One region of the Photorhabdus antumapuensis genome, then DNA from elsewhere that is predicted to be linked to it. Evidence: predicted binding sites of a transcription regulator. Region 1 holds the regulator's gene; the other holds the start of a gene.
The links. The regulator sigma-54, encoded in region 1, starts transcription at its own class of promoters, with help from an activator protein. The targets are predictions, from matches to a motif close to GTTGGCACANNTTTCGCTNT.
Positions count from the first base shown of each region.

Region 1 (5,436 bases):
CTAATGAAAACAGTGAAGGATATGATAATCCACAGGTGAGTGAGCGACGTTATTCTTCGTCAAATCCCGAATTAAATAGATCAATAATAGCTGCAAGAGCCTGTTCTTCATCTGGGCCACTGGCTTCAACTTCAATATAGCTGCCTTTTTCTGAATCCAGCATCAGCATAGCAATTACACTGCTGGCCTCGGCTTCAACATGGCTATCATTGCGTAAAATAACATGAGATTCAAAGAGCTGTACTAGATCATACAGTTTCATTGCTGGCCGGGCGTGCATTCCCAGCCGATTTTTGATTTCAAGTCTTTGCTTGACAGTCATTATTTTCGCTTTTCGAGAGTACGGTGGCGCGACTGTACGTTTTTTCCTCTGGAGCGAAAATAATCGGCCAACTGTTCTGCCACATAAACAGAACGGTGTTTACCGCCGGTACAGCCAATAGCCACGGTCAGATAGCTGCGGTTATTGGTTTCAAGCATAGGTAGCCAGAGTTCAAGATAACTGCGGGTTTGATAGATGAAGTTATGCACTTCCGTATGACGGTCGAGGAAAGCGGCTACGGGGCGATCAAGACCGGTCATTGGCCGTAATTTGGGGTCCCAGTGTGGGTTTGGCAGGAAACGTACGTCAAAAACATAGTCGGCATCAATTGGAATGCCATGTTTGAAGCCGAAAGATTCAAAGACCATTGTCAACTCACGTTCCCGTTTGCCTAGCAGACGCGTTCTTAGCATCTCAGCCAATTCATGGACTGACATTTCGGAGGTGTCGATAATCAGGTCAGCTCTTGAACGAAGGGGCTCCAGCAGATCACTTTCTTGATCAATCGCGCTTTCCAGAGAAAGATTTTTGCTTGATAGCGGATGCAGACGGCGGGTGTCGCTATAACGGCGGATCAACGTATTACGTTCAGCATCAAGGAATAGTAATTGCGGTGAGAAACTCGCTGGTAGTTTAGTCAGGGCTTCTTCGAAAATCTCAGGTGATTCCGGCATGTTTCTTACATCAATACTAACCGCAGCAGAAATATCGCGGTCAGCTAGCGTATTTGCTAATTCCGGTAGTAATACTACCGGCAAGTTGTCTACACAATAAAAACCCATATCTTCCAGTGCGCGTAAGGCAACGGATTTACCTGAACCGGAACGGCCACTGACTATCATCAGCACCATGAGGCGACTCCCCTTAATTTCTTAGTGGTTATTATGAGCCACTCTTATCTATTGCTATCCATGCATTGCAACAGTTATTCAGTGATAATTGCGTATAGTTCTTCATCACTTTGTGCCGATCTTAAACGACGGCAGAGATTTTTATCTGCAAGACGTTTGGCAATCAATGACAATGTGTGTAGGTGTGTTTGGCATTGATCGTTTGGAACCAGTAAAGCAAACAGCAAATCGACTGGTTGATTATCAATGGCATCGAAAGCAATAGGTTGTTTCAGATTTAGGAAAACGCCAACCGCTTGATTTGAGCTTTCTTCATCCAGCTTACCGTGAGGGATAGCAATACCACTGCCAATTCCGGTAGTACCTACTTTTTCTCGGGTTAATATTGCTTCGAATACGACATTTTCTGGTAACTTAAGCTGCTTAGATGCTAGCTCACTGATAATCTCTAAAGCCCGTTTTTTGCTCGAACAATGTACATTATTACGCGTACATGCGAGGGAAAGCACAGAGCTTAGTAGTAAATCTGCTTGATTATTCATTTTCCTATTCACTTAGGTGCTTATTGATACAGGATGCCGTAGGTTATCTGTGGCACCCTGTATTTGCACACTGTTTTACAGCAAAACTCCGCTGTTGTTACTACATTCTTTGTTAAATAACTGTCAATGATGTCTCAGTTTGTCTTTATGTTTGGTTAATTGACGCGCTAGTTTATCGACCAGTCCATCAATTGCTGCATACATATCTTCATGTTCTGATGATGCGTGCAACTCACCTCCGTTAATGTGTACAGTAGCTTCGGCGATTTGTTGTACCTTTTCCACTCGGAGGATTACCTGAGTCAGGTTGATCCTATCGAAATATTGATCCAGTTTGCTGCATTTTGCAGTGATAATCTCGCGTAATGCATCAGTAATTTCAATATTGTGGCCGGTTATTTTGAGTTGCATATTGTCTTCCTTCTCTGTTCATTTCAAACCAGACGCTTACGTTGGCTTGATGGCGGAATGGATAACGACTCTCGATATTTTGCGACAGTCCGTCGGGCAACCATGATGCCTTGATCGGCTAGTATGCTCGTCAGTTTGCTGTCACTTAATGGTTTGGCGGGGTTTTCCGCTGCTACCAGTTTTTTCACCAAAGCCCGTATTGCAGTTGAAGAGGCTTCGCCTCCACTTTCTGTATTGACATGACTGGAGAAAAAATACTTCAATTCAAAAATACCACGTGGGCTGTGCAGGAATTTCTGGGTAGTCACCCTGGAAATGGTGGATTCATGCATATCAACTTGGAAAGCAATGTCTGCCAAAACCATAGGTTTCATATATTCTTCACCATGTTCAAAAAATTCCTGTTGCTGCTCTACAATGCAGCGCGTAACTTTCAGCAGAGTATCATTTCGGCTTTCCAGGCTTTTGATAAGCCACTTGGCCTCTTGTAGATTATTGCGGATAAACTGACTGTCACTTTCATTGCGCGTATGTTGCCCAAGCTCTGCATAATGCTGATTAATGTGTAAACGGGGGATACTATCTGTATTCAATTCTACTTGCCAGTGTTCACTCTCTTTTCGAACCAGTACATCGGGGATGACATATTCTGATTCGCCGGTGTTTATTGCCAGGCCAGGCTTCGGTTCAAGTGACTGGATTAAATTTATGGCCTCTTTCAGTGTATCTTCTTTCAAGCGACTCAGGCGGATTAAATTGCGGAAATCCCGATGACCTAATAGCTCCAGATATTCGCAAGCGATCAGTTTTGCCTCTTCCAGATAAGGTGTTTCTGGCGGAAACATGGATAGCTGGACTAGTAGACAATCTTTTAGATCACGAGCGGCGACACCGATAGGATCGAAATGTTGTACCTGTTTTAGCACGGCTTCCACTTCTTCCAGAGTGAGTTGATCGTCTCCAATGCTGGCAAGGATATCTTCTAATGGTACAGTGAGATAGCCAGTGTCATCTACGGCATCAATGATTGATGTTGCAATTGCTGCATCTGTTTCCGTGAAAGGAGTGAGTTCTGCCTGCCACATCAAATAGTCTTGCAGGGTTTGAACGGTTTCACCTTGGTAAAGTGGCAGTTCGTCGTCGTTATAGTCGTTGCGTGTCCCGGAAGGTGTGCCAGCGGTGTAAATTTCATCCCAACTGGCATCCAGGGGTAACTCATCTGGCATATCCTTTTGTTGCAAGGCATCAAGCGTATCCATAGCTTCCGTTTCGTTATCGGGAAGTTCCTGATTGCTGATTTCTTGATGATCTTCATCCTGTTCAAGCAAAGGGTTCGCTTCTAACGCTTGCTGTATCTCCTGTTGAAGTTCAAGCGTAGAAAGTTGCAACAAACGAATAGCTTGTTGGAGCTGTGGTGTCATAGCCAGTTGCTGACTAAGCCTGAGTTGCAAACTTTGCTTCATAGCGTTAAATCAATTCTCCTGGCCAAATTAGAGCCGGAAACCTTCGCCTAAATAAACGCGCTTCACCTGTTCATTATTAAGAATATCATTAGGTGTGCCGTGAGCAATCAGATGCCCTTGGCTGACAATATAAGCACGTTCGCATACATCCAATGTTTCACGGACATTGTGGTCTGTGATAAGGACCCCGAGCCCATAATCTCTCAAATGCTGAATGATTTTTTTGATATCGATGACTGAGATCGGATCTACGCCGGCGAAGGGCTCATCCAGCAAAATAAATTTCGGATTAGCTGCCAGTGCTCTGGCAATTTCTACGCGGCGACGTTCACCCCCGGAAAGTGATTGACCAAGATTGTCACGTAGGTGGCTGATATGGAACTCTTCCATCAGCTCTTCGGCACGCTCTTTTCGTTGTTCTTGAGTCAGATCCTGGCGGATTTCCAATACCGCCATCAGGTTGTCGAAGACGCTTAGACGGCGGAAAATAGACGCTTCCTGAGGCAAATAACCGATACCACGGCGTGCCCGTTCATGAAGTGGCAGTAGGCTGATATCTTCATTATCAATGGTAATTGTCCCGGTATCCCGTGAAACGATACCGACGACCATATAGAAAGTCGTCGTTTTCCCTGCACCGTTCGGACCAAGCAGGCCGACAATTTCGCCGGAGTTCACGTTTAGGCTGACATTTTCAACGACCTTACGGCCTTTGTAAGCTTTTGCCAGATTTTCTGCGTTTAGTATTGCCATATATCGTTATTTACTCTTGTTGTTAGCCCCAGGGCTTTCTTCTTGTAATTGAGAAGGGAGTAGGACGGTTGTCACTCGTTTACCTTTGTCACTAAACGCTTCCATCTGCTGAGTTGGGACTAGATAGGTGATACGATCACCTTTTATATTGCTGTCTAACTGTTCCAAATAGGCATTGCCAGTGAGTGTAACCAGCTCTTTATCCATTTCGTAACGCATTTTGGAACCGCGGCCCTTGATTGGTTTGCCATTGTCCTGTAGTTGATAGAAGGTTACCGGATTACCAAATGCTTCAATAACCATTTTCTTAGAATCGCCATCTGGGCGAGTCACAACAACTTTGTCAGCGCGGATATCAATAGAACCCTGTTTAACGATCACATCTTCTGTAAATGTGGCAGTGTTCCCTGTCATGTCAAGGGCTTGTTTAACAGAATCGATAGAAATGGGTTTCTGTGTGTCATCTTTCAGTGCCATAGCGGGAAGAGTGACTGCAAAGATAGCACTGGCAATAAAAGCATTACGGATTCTGTTTTTCATGTTGGATTTCATAGTAGGTGTTAACCTTTTCAATCAGTTCAGCGGTTTTGTTTCGCAGGTTGCCACGCATTTTCATACCGACAGATTTTAGCCCGACACCAATCAGTGTGACCTGATCGTCGGATGAAACATCCTGAGTGACCAGGTTGATGATAGCGTTCTCTGTAGTAATACGTTGTAATTGTGATGTATTAGTCAGACTGTCAACCTGTACGTCTCCGTAAAGATAGAGCATTTTGTCATTAGTCAGTTTGGCTTTGTTAGCACGAACTGTCCATGTAGCAATGGCATTTGAGTCATAAGTAATTAATACCGGTTTGGTAAACCAGGTAATTTTTGACTCTGCATAATTCTGGACATCATCAGCGACCAATTTATACGTCAATTTCCCCGTAGGGTCATAAACAAAAGTTATGGCTTCCTGACTTTGATAGGTTGGCTGACTGTTATCTGTAGCAGAAGATGATTTAGTCTCATCTGAATCAGACAAGTTCCAGCCCATTAACGCCAGGATGATTAATACCAGAGTTATCACCAACCAGGATTTGATTCTA
Region 1 covers NZ_JAHZMK010000027.1:135,734-141,169, forward strand. Annotated here, with positions in the region: gene npr (PTS phosphocarrier protein NPr) at 50-322, opposite strand; gene rapZ (RNase adapter RapZ) at 322-1,173, opposite strand; gene ptsN (PTS IIA-like nitrogen regulatory protein PtsN) at 1,248-1,715, opposite strand; gene hpf (ribosome hibernation promoting factor) at 1,839-2,126, opposite strand; gene rpoN (RNA polymerase factor sigma-54) at 2,150-3,589, opposite strand; gene lptB (LPS export ABC transporter ATP-binding protein) at 3,617-4,342, opposite strand; gene lptA (lipopolysaccharide ABC transporter substrate-binding protein LptA) at 4,349-4,882, opposite strand; gene lptC (LPS export ABC transporter periplasmic protein LptC) at 4,863-5,436, opposite strand, start outside.

Region 2 (5,436 bases), on a different contig from region 1:
TATTCTTTATTGCACTACTGTCAGGACTTAAAACATTTACAATTTAGTTATTTATTAATCATTTATTAATGAGACAATAATCATCCCTTGTACTCTCGATAACCTAATAGAAAACAAAGGCGTATTATGAGTAAGTCATTACAGAATCTGATAAATTTGATGAAATTGGAAAAAATTGAGGAAGGTATTTACCGAGGGCAAAGCGAAGATCTCGGTTTTCCTCAGGTTTTCGGAGGACAAGTGATTGGTCAGGCACTGTATGCTGCCAAACAAACCGTTGTCGATGACCGAATGGGCAACTCTTTCCATAGCTATTTCTTACGTCCCGGTGACAGTCACAAACCTATCGTCTATGATGTTGAGATTTTGCGTGATGGAGGAAGTTTTAGTGCCCGGCGAGTTAGTGCGATTCAGAATGGTAAGCCTATCTTTTATATGACTGCCTCATTTCAAAGTCACGAAGAAAGTTTTGAACACCAAAATATAATGCCGGATGTACCCTATCCAGAAGAACTTATCCCTCAAAACGAAATCGTAAAAAAAATGTCTCATCTACTGCCACAGAAAATGCAGAATATTCTTCTCTTCCCCTGCCCGCTAGAAATGAGGCCCGTAAAATATCACAGTCCATTCAATTGCTCACCAGAAGAACCTGTACGCTATGTTTGGTTCCGCAGTAACGGAGATATACCTGATGACCCTTTTATTCATCAATATCTACTTGGCTATGCCTCCGATTTTAACTTTCTGCCAACAGCATTACAGCCACATGGTGTCGGGTTCCTTGAGAAAAATATTCAGATAGCAACAATTGACCATTCTATGTGGTTCCACCGCCCGTTTAGACTAGACGACTGGCTGCTATATGCTGTAGATAGTCCGTCAGCTTCCGGTGCCCGTGGTTTTGTTCGGGGACAGATTTATAATCGTGAAGGGATACTTGTTGCTTCCACTGTACAGGAAGGTCTGATTAGGAAACGCAATAGATAGATAAATGAATAAGGCAGCAAACTAAGAAACCAACATCACACTTTATGGTCTTATTGCTGCCATTTTATATAACAACTTAATTATAAGCACTCTCTCCGTGAGAATTAATATCCAACCCTTCCCTTTCAATTTCAACCGTAACTCGCAGCCCTACCAACAGATCTGCTATTTTAAAAGCAATAAAGGCAACAACGACTGACCAAATCACACAAACCAGTATACTAAAAGCCTGAATACCAACTTGTTCCAACATGGTTATACCCTCTGCATGGCCGGTCCCTCCCAAAGATTTAGCCGTAAAAACCCCTGTTAGGAGGCAGCCCACGATCCCACATACGCCGTGTATACCGAATACATCACACACATCGTCAACACGTAACCACCGTTTTAAGGCCACCACCCCCCAAAGTCCGGTAAAACCCGCGATCAGACCAATGATTAATGCACCACCAATACCAACCATTCCCGCCGCAGGTGTAATACCAACCAGCCCAGCAATACAGCCTGAACATGCCCCTAAAAGAGACGGTTTATTACGGAAAAGCCATTCTGCAAAAACCCATGACAGGATAGCGGCAGCAGTCGCCACAATGGTATTTAAAAATGCCAGAGCGGCTATCTCATTAGCAGCACTAGCAGAGCCAGCATTAAAACCAAACCAACCAATATAGAGCACAGCAGTACCAGTGAAGACCATCGGCAAATTATGTGGTTTAAATGCTTCTTTCCCAAAACCAGTACGTTTTCCCAGTAAGTAAGCACCAACCAATCCAGCTACAGCAGCATTAATATGGACAACCGTACCACCAGCAAAATCCAATGCTCCATCCTGTGAAAGCACACCACCACCCCAAACCATGTGCGCCATAGGCAGGTAAGAAAATGTCAACCACAGCACACTAAAAATTAACAAAGCCGGAAAACGAATACGCTCTCCTAACGCACCAATAATCAAAGCAACTGTGATACAAGCGAAAGAGCCCTGAAATGCCACATGAATTAGCTGATAAAAATTGCCACTTAAATCAGTGAATGCCAAATTCTTTAGCATCATTTGACTAAAACCACCGAAAAAACCATTCCCTGGTTCAAAAGCCAAGCTGTAACCGTAAATCACCCACAATACACAGACTAAAGCAAAGCTCACCATGACCTGAGCCATTAACGATAAAACGTTTTTACTCCGTAGCAATCCACCATAAAACAGAGCAATTCCCGGAATGGTCATAAATAGAACAAGGACTGTACAAATCATCATAAAAGCATTATCAGCTTTATCAGCCGCGCCTTCCGCTGCCTGAGATAATGATGGTACACAACCGGCCACAACACCGGCAGCCACTGAGAATTGCCTTTTCATATCTATCTTCTCTATCAGTGAGTTACAGTGCCGCATCGTTATTTTCTCCTGTTCTAATACGAATAGCCTGTTGTAATTCGATGACAAAGATTTTACCATCGCCAACTTTTCCAGTGAAAGCTGATTGCTGAATAGCATGAATTACCTCCTCAACCAATTCATCTGCTACAGCAATCTCTATCTTTATTTTAGGTAAAAAATTGACACTATATTCAGCTCCACGATAAAGCTCCGCATGTCCTTTCTGACGCCCAAATCCTTTTACCTCTGTTATGGTCAACCCCTGAACACCAAGACCAGAGAGAACTTCCCGAATATCCTCCAATTTGAATGGCTTTATAATTGTCGTAATGAGCTTCATATATCCCCCTTCCATCCGGCTATTATGTTTTCAATAAGGAAATAGCAAGGGGTGTGCCAGAAACTAAAAACATATAAAAATCAAATAATAATAAAGAGAGTAAAAATTATGGAGAATAAGAAGGGAGGAGAGCAGCGAATATACTCTCCCGTGAGTGCACCGAATCAGTGCAAACTTAACTAAATTAGCACCTCTTTCTCAGAGATTGTGCCACATTCATTTAATGTCTCACCGACTTGTTGTAACTGATACATCTGATAGTAACGTCCACGACTCGCAAATAATTGTTGATGACATCCCTGTTCAACTACTGCACCACGATGCAGCACCAGAATAGTATCAGCCTCTACAATGGTAGACAGACGATGAGCAATCACGATCAATGTTGTTTGTTGACGAATCAATCTCAAAGCCTGTTGTACCGCCTGTTCCGTACCAGAATCAATATTTGCAGTCGCTTCATCAAGGATCAAAATTTGTGGCGTTTGCACTAACACTCTCGCCATAGCAAGCAATTGTTTTTGACCGGCTGACAACGTATTACCCTGCTCTCCCAAGATAGTATGAAGTCCATCAGGCAATGTACGTACTAACTCAGCCAATTGAACAGTTTCCAGTACTTGCCAAACCTTCTCTTCTGAAATATTCCGACCAAGCGTAATATTGTCAAAGAAAGAGTCCGCAAGAACAACTGGGTCCTGCTGAACTATTGCCACACCATTGCGTAATACCGAATGAGACAGGGATGATACAGGCCGGCCATCAAGATAAATTTCCCCTTTCTGCCACGGGTAATACCCCATCAGCAAATTTGCCAGCGTACTTTTACCACTGCCGGTATGACCAACCAAAGCAACAAAACCATGAGCCGGAACCTGTAAATTAATATCTTGCAAAACTATTTTTCCATGTCGGTAGGAAAAACTGACATTTTCTATATCAATTCGACCACTAGACAGTGGCTGACTATCCATGCCATAACCTTGTTGAGGGCTATCCATTAATTCAAATATTCTCTCGCCAGAAACGACAGCTTGTTGCAAAATCGATTGCTGAGATGTCAGCTCAATAAGAGGTTCATTCAACCGCCCCAAATAATTAATAAAAGCATACAATACCCCGATACCAATCGCCCCTGGCCCACTAATTCCAAACAACACGATAAGACCGCACAATGCCATAGCAGATAGAAAACTCAGTAATGGGCGTAACAAAAGCCCATCTAATCTCAACGCTTGCATTCTCGCCTGATAATGAGCCCGATTGGTTAACAACATACGTTCACCAAAACGCGCCTGCTGCCGGAACTGCTGAACAACACTCATTCCATTAATGACTTCGTTAAACTCATCATTAATATTAGCCAAATAACTACGTACCCGGCGGACAATTGGTGTACTAAAATGCTGATATATTGCCATAACAATCAATACGACAGGAAAAATAAGAATTGCAATCAATGCCATGCGCCATTCCAACATAAACATGGCAATCAGCATCGCACCAATCAATGCCATGCTGCGAAATACCGCAGGAACTACATTAACATAAAGATCTTTAATGACTTCGGTATCATTCGTTACACGGGAAATCAACTGCCCTACCGGTTGATTATCAAAAGCACTCAGAGGCTGGCGCAATGCTGCATTCATCACATCAGTACGAAGCTGCTGAACCACATCGACTGACACTTGATTGAACAATAAAGCCTGAAAATAGTGTAACGCAGCCGTAATCAGTTGCAGAACAATAAAGGTTATAGCTAGCCCGATAACCACTCTAGTAGGCATATTACCCGTTGCAACCATATTATCGATAAAGTAGCTAACGAGAACCGGACCACTGACTTCCGCAATTGCAGCCCCCCATAACATGAGTACAGCCAACCCCAACGGCTTACGATAATTTTTTCCATAAACCAGCAGACGCTTCAGAGACGGCCACAATTGACGAACTTTAGTCATCTTTATCTCCTTCTGCTGTTTCCTCGTCATCCAATTCTGCTTCAAGTTGCTGATAATAATACATATCACGATACCATCCCGGCTGCTCTGCCAGCTGCGGATGCCGTCCCTGATGTATAATAGAACCTTGCTGCATCACTAGGATATTATCCGCATCAGTTAATGCAGACAGGCGGTGGGCACTAATAATAACCGTCCGTTGTTGCCTCCACTGACTGAGGTTTTGTAGGATATTGTATTCGGTTTGCCCATCAACCGCAGATAAAGCGTCATCCAGAATCAGAATCTCGGCATCTAAAAGTAATGCTCTTGCAATGGAAATACGCTGCTTCTGCCCACCAGAAAGCATTACCCCACGCTCGCCTACTTCTGTCTGATACCCATCAGGCAAACGAAGAATATCTTCATGGACATTGGCAAGGCAGGCAACTTCTTCAATCTGTTCCTGTGTTGCATCAGGACGCCCCAAAGCGATATTCCTGGCAACGGTATCTGAAAATAAAAAGGGAATTTGATTGACAACAGCAAATCGTGCTCGCCATTCATCTAACCTGATATCCGCAATTTTGAGCGACTGGAAAAAAATTTCTCCACCAGTCACATCAAACTGTCTCTGTATCAGCGCAAGTAGTGTGCTCTTACCTGAACCTGTTGGACCACAGATCCCTAATAACTGTCCAGGTAATAACTGGAAATTAATTTGACTGAGAACAATTTTGTTACTTTGCGGATAGTTAAACACTTTGATATTCACATCCAGA
Region 2 covers NZ_JAHZMK010000012.1:120,891-126,326, forward strand. Annotated here, with positions in the region: gene tesB (acyl-CoA thioesterase II) at 127-990, shown strand; gene amtB (ammonium transporter AmtB) at 1,067-2,350, opposite strand; gene glnK (P-II family nitrogen regulator) at 2,373-2,711, opposite strand; gene KZ793_RS04060 (SmdB family multidrug efflux ABC transporter permease/ATP-binding protein) at 2,891-4,675, opposite strand; gene KZ793_RS04065 (SmdA family multidrug ABC transporter permease/ATP-binding protein) at 4,668-5,436, opposite strand, start outside.
Region 2: the regulator sigma-54 is predicted to act here: its motif matches at 2,753-2,772, upstream of glnK (P-II family nitrogen regulator).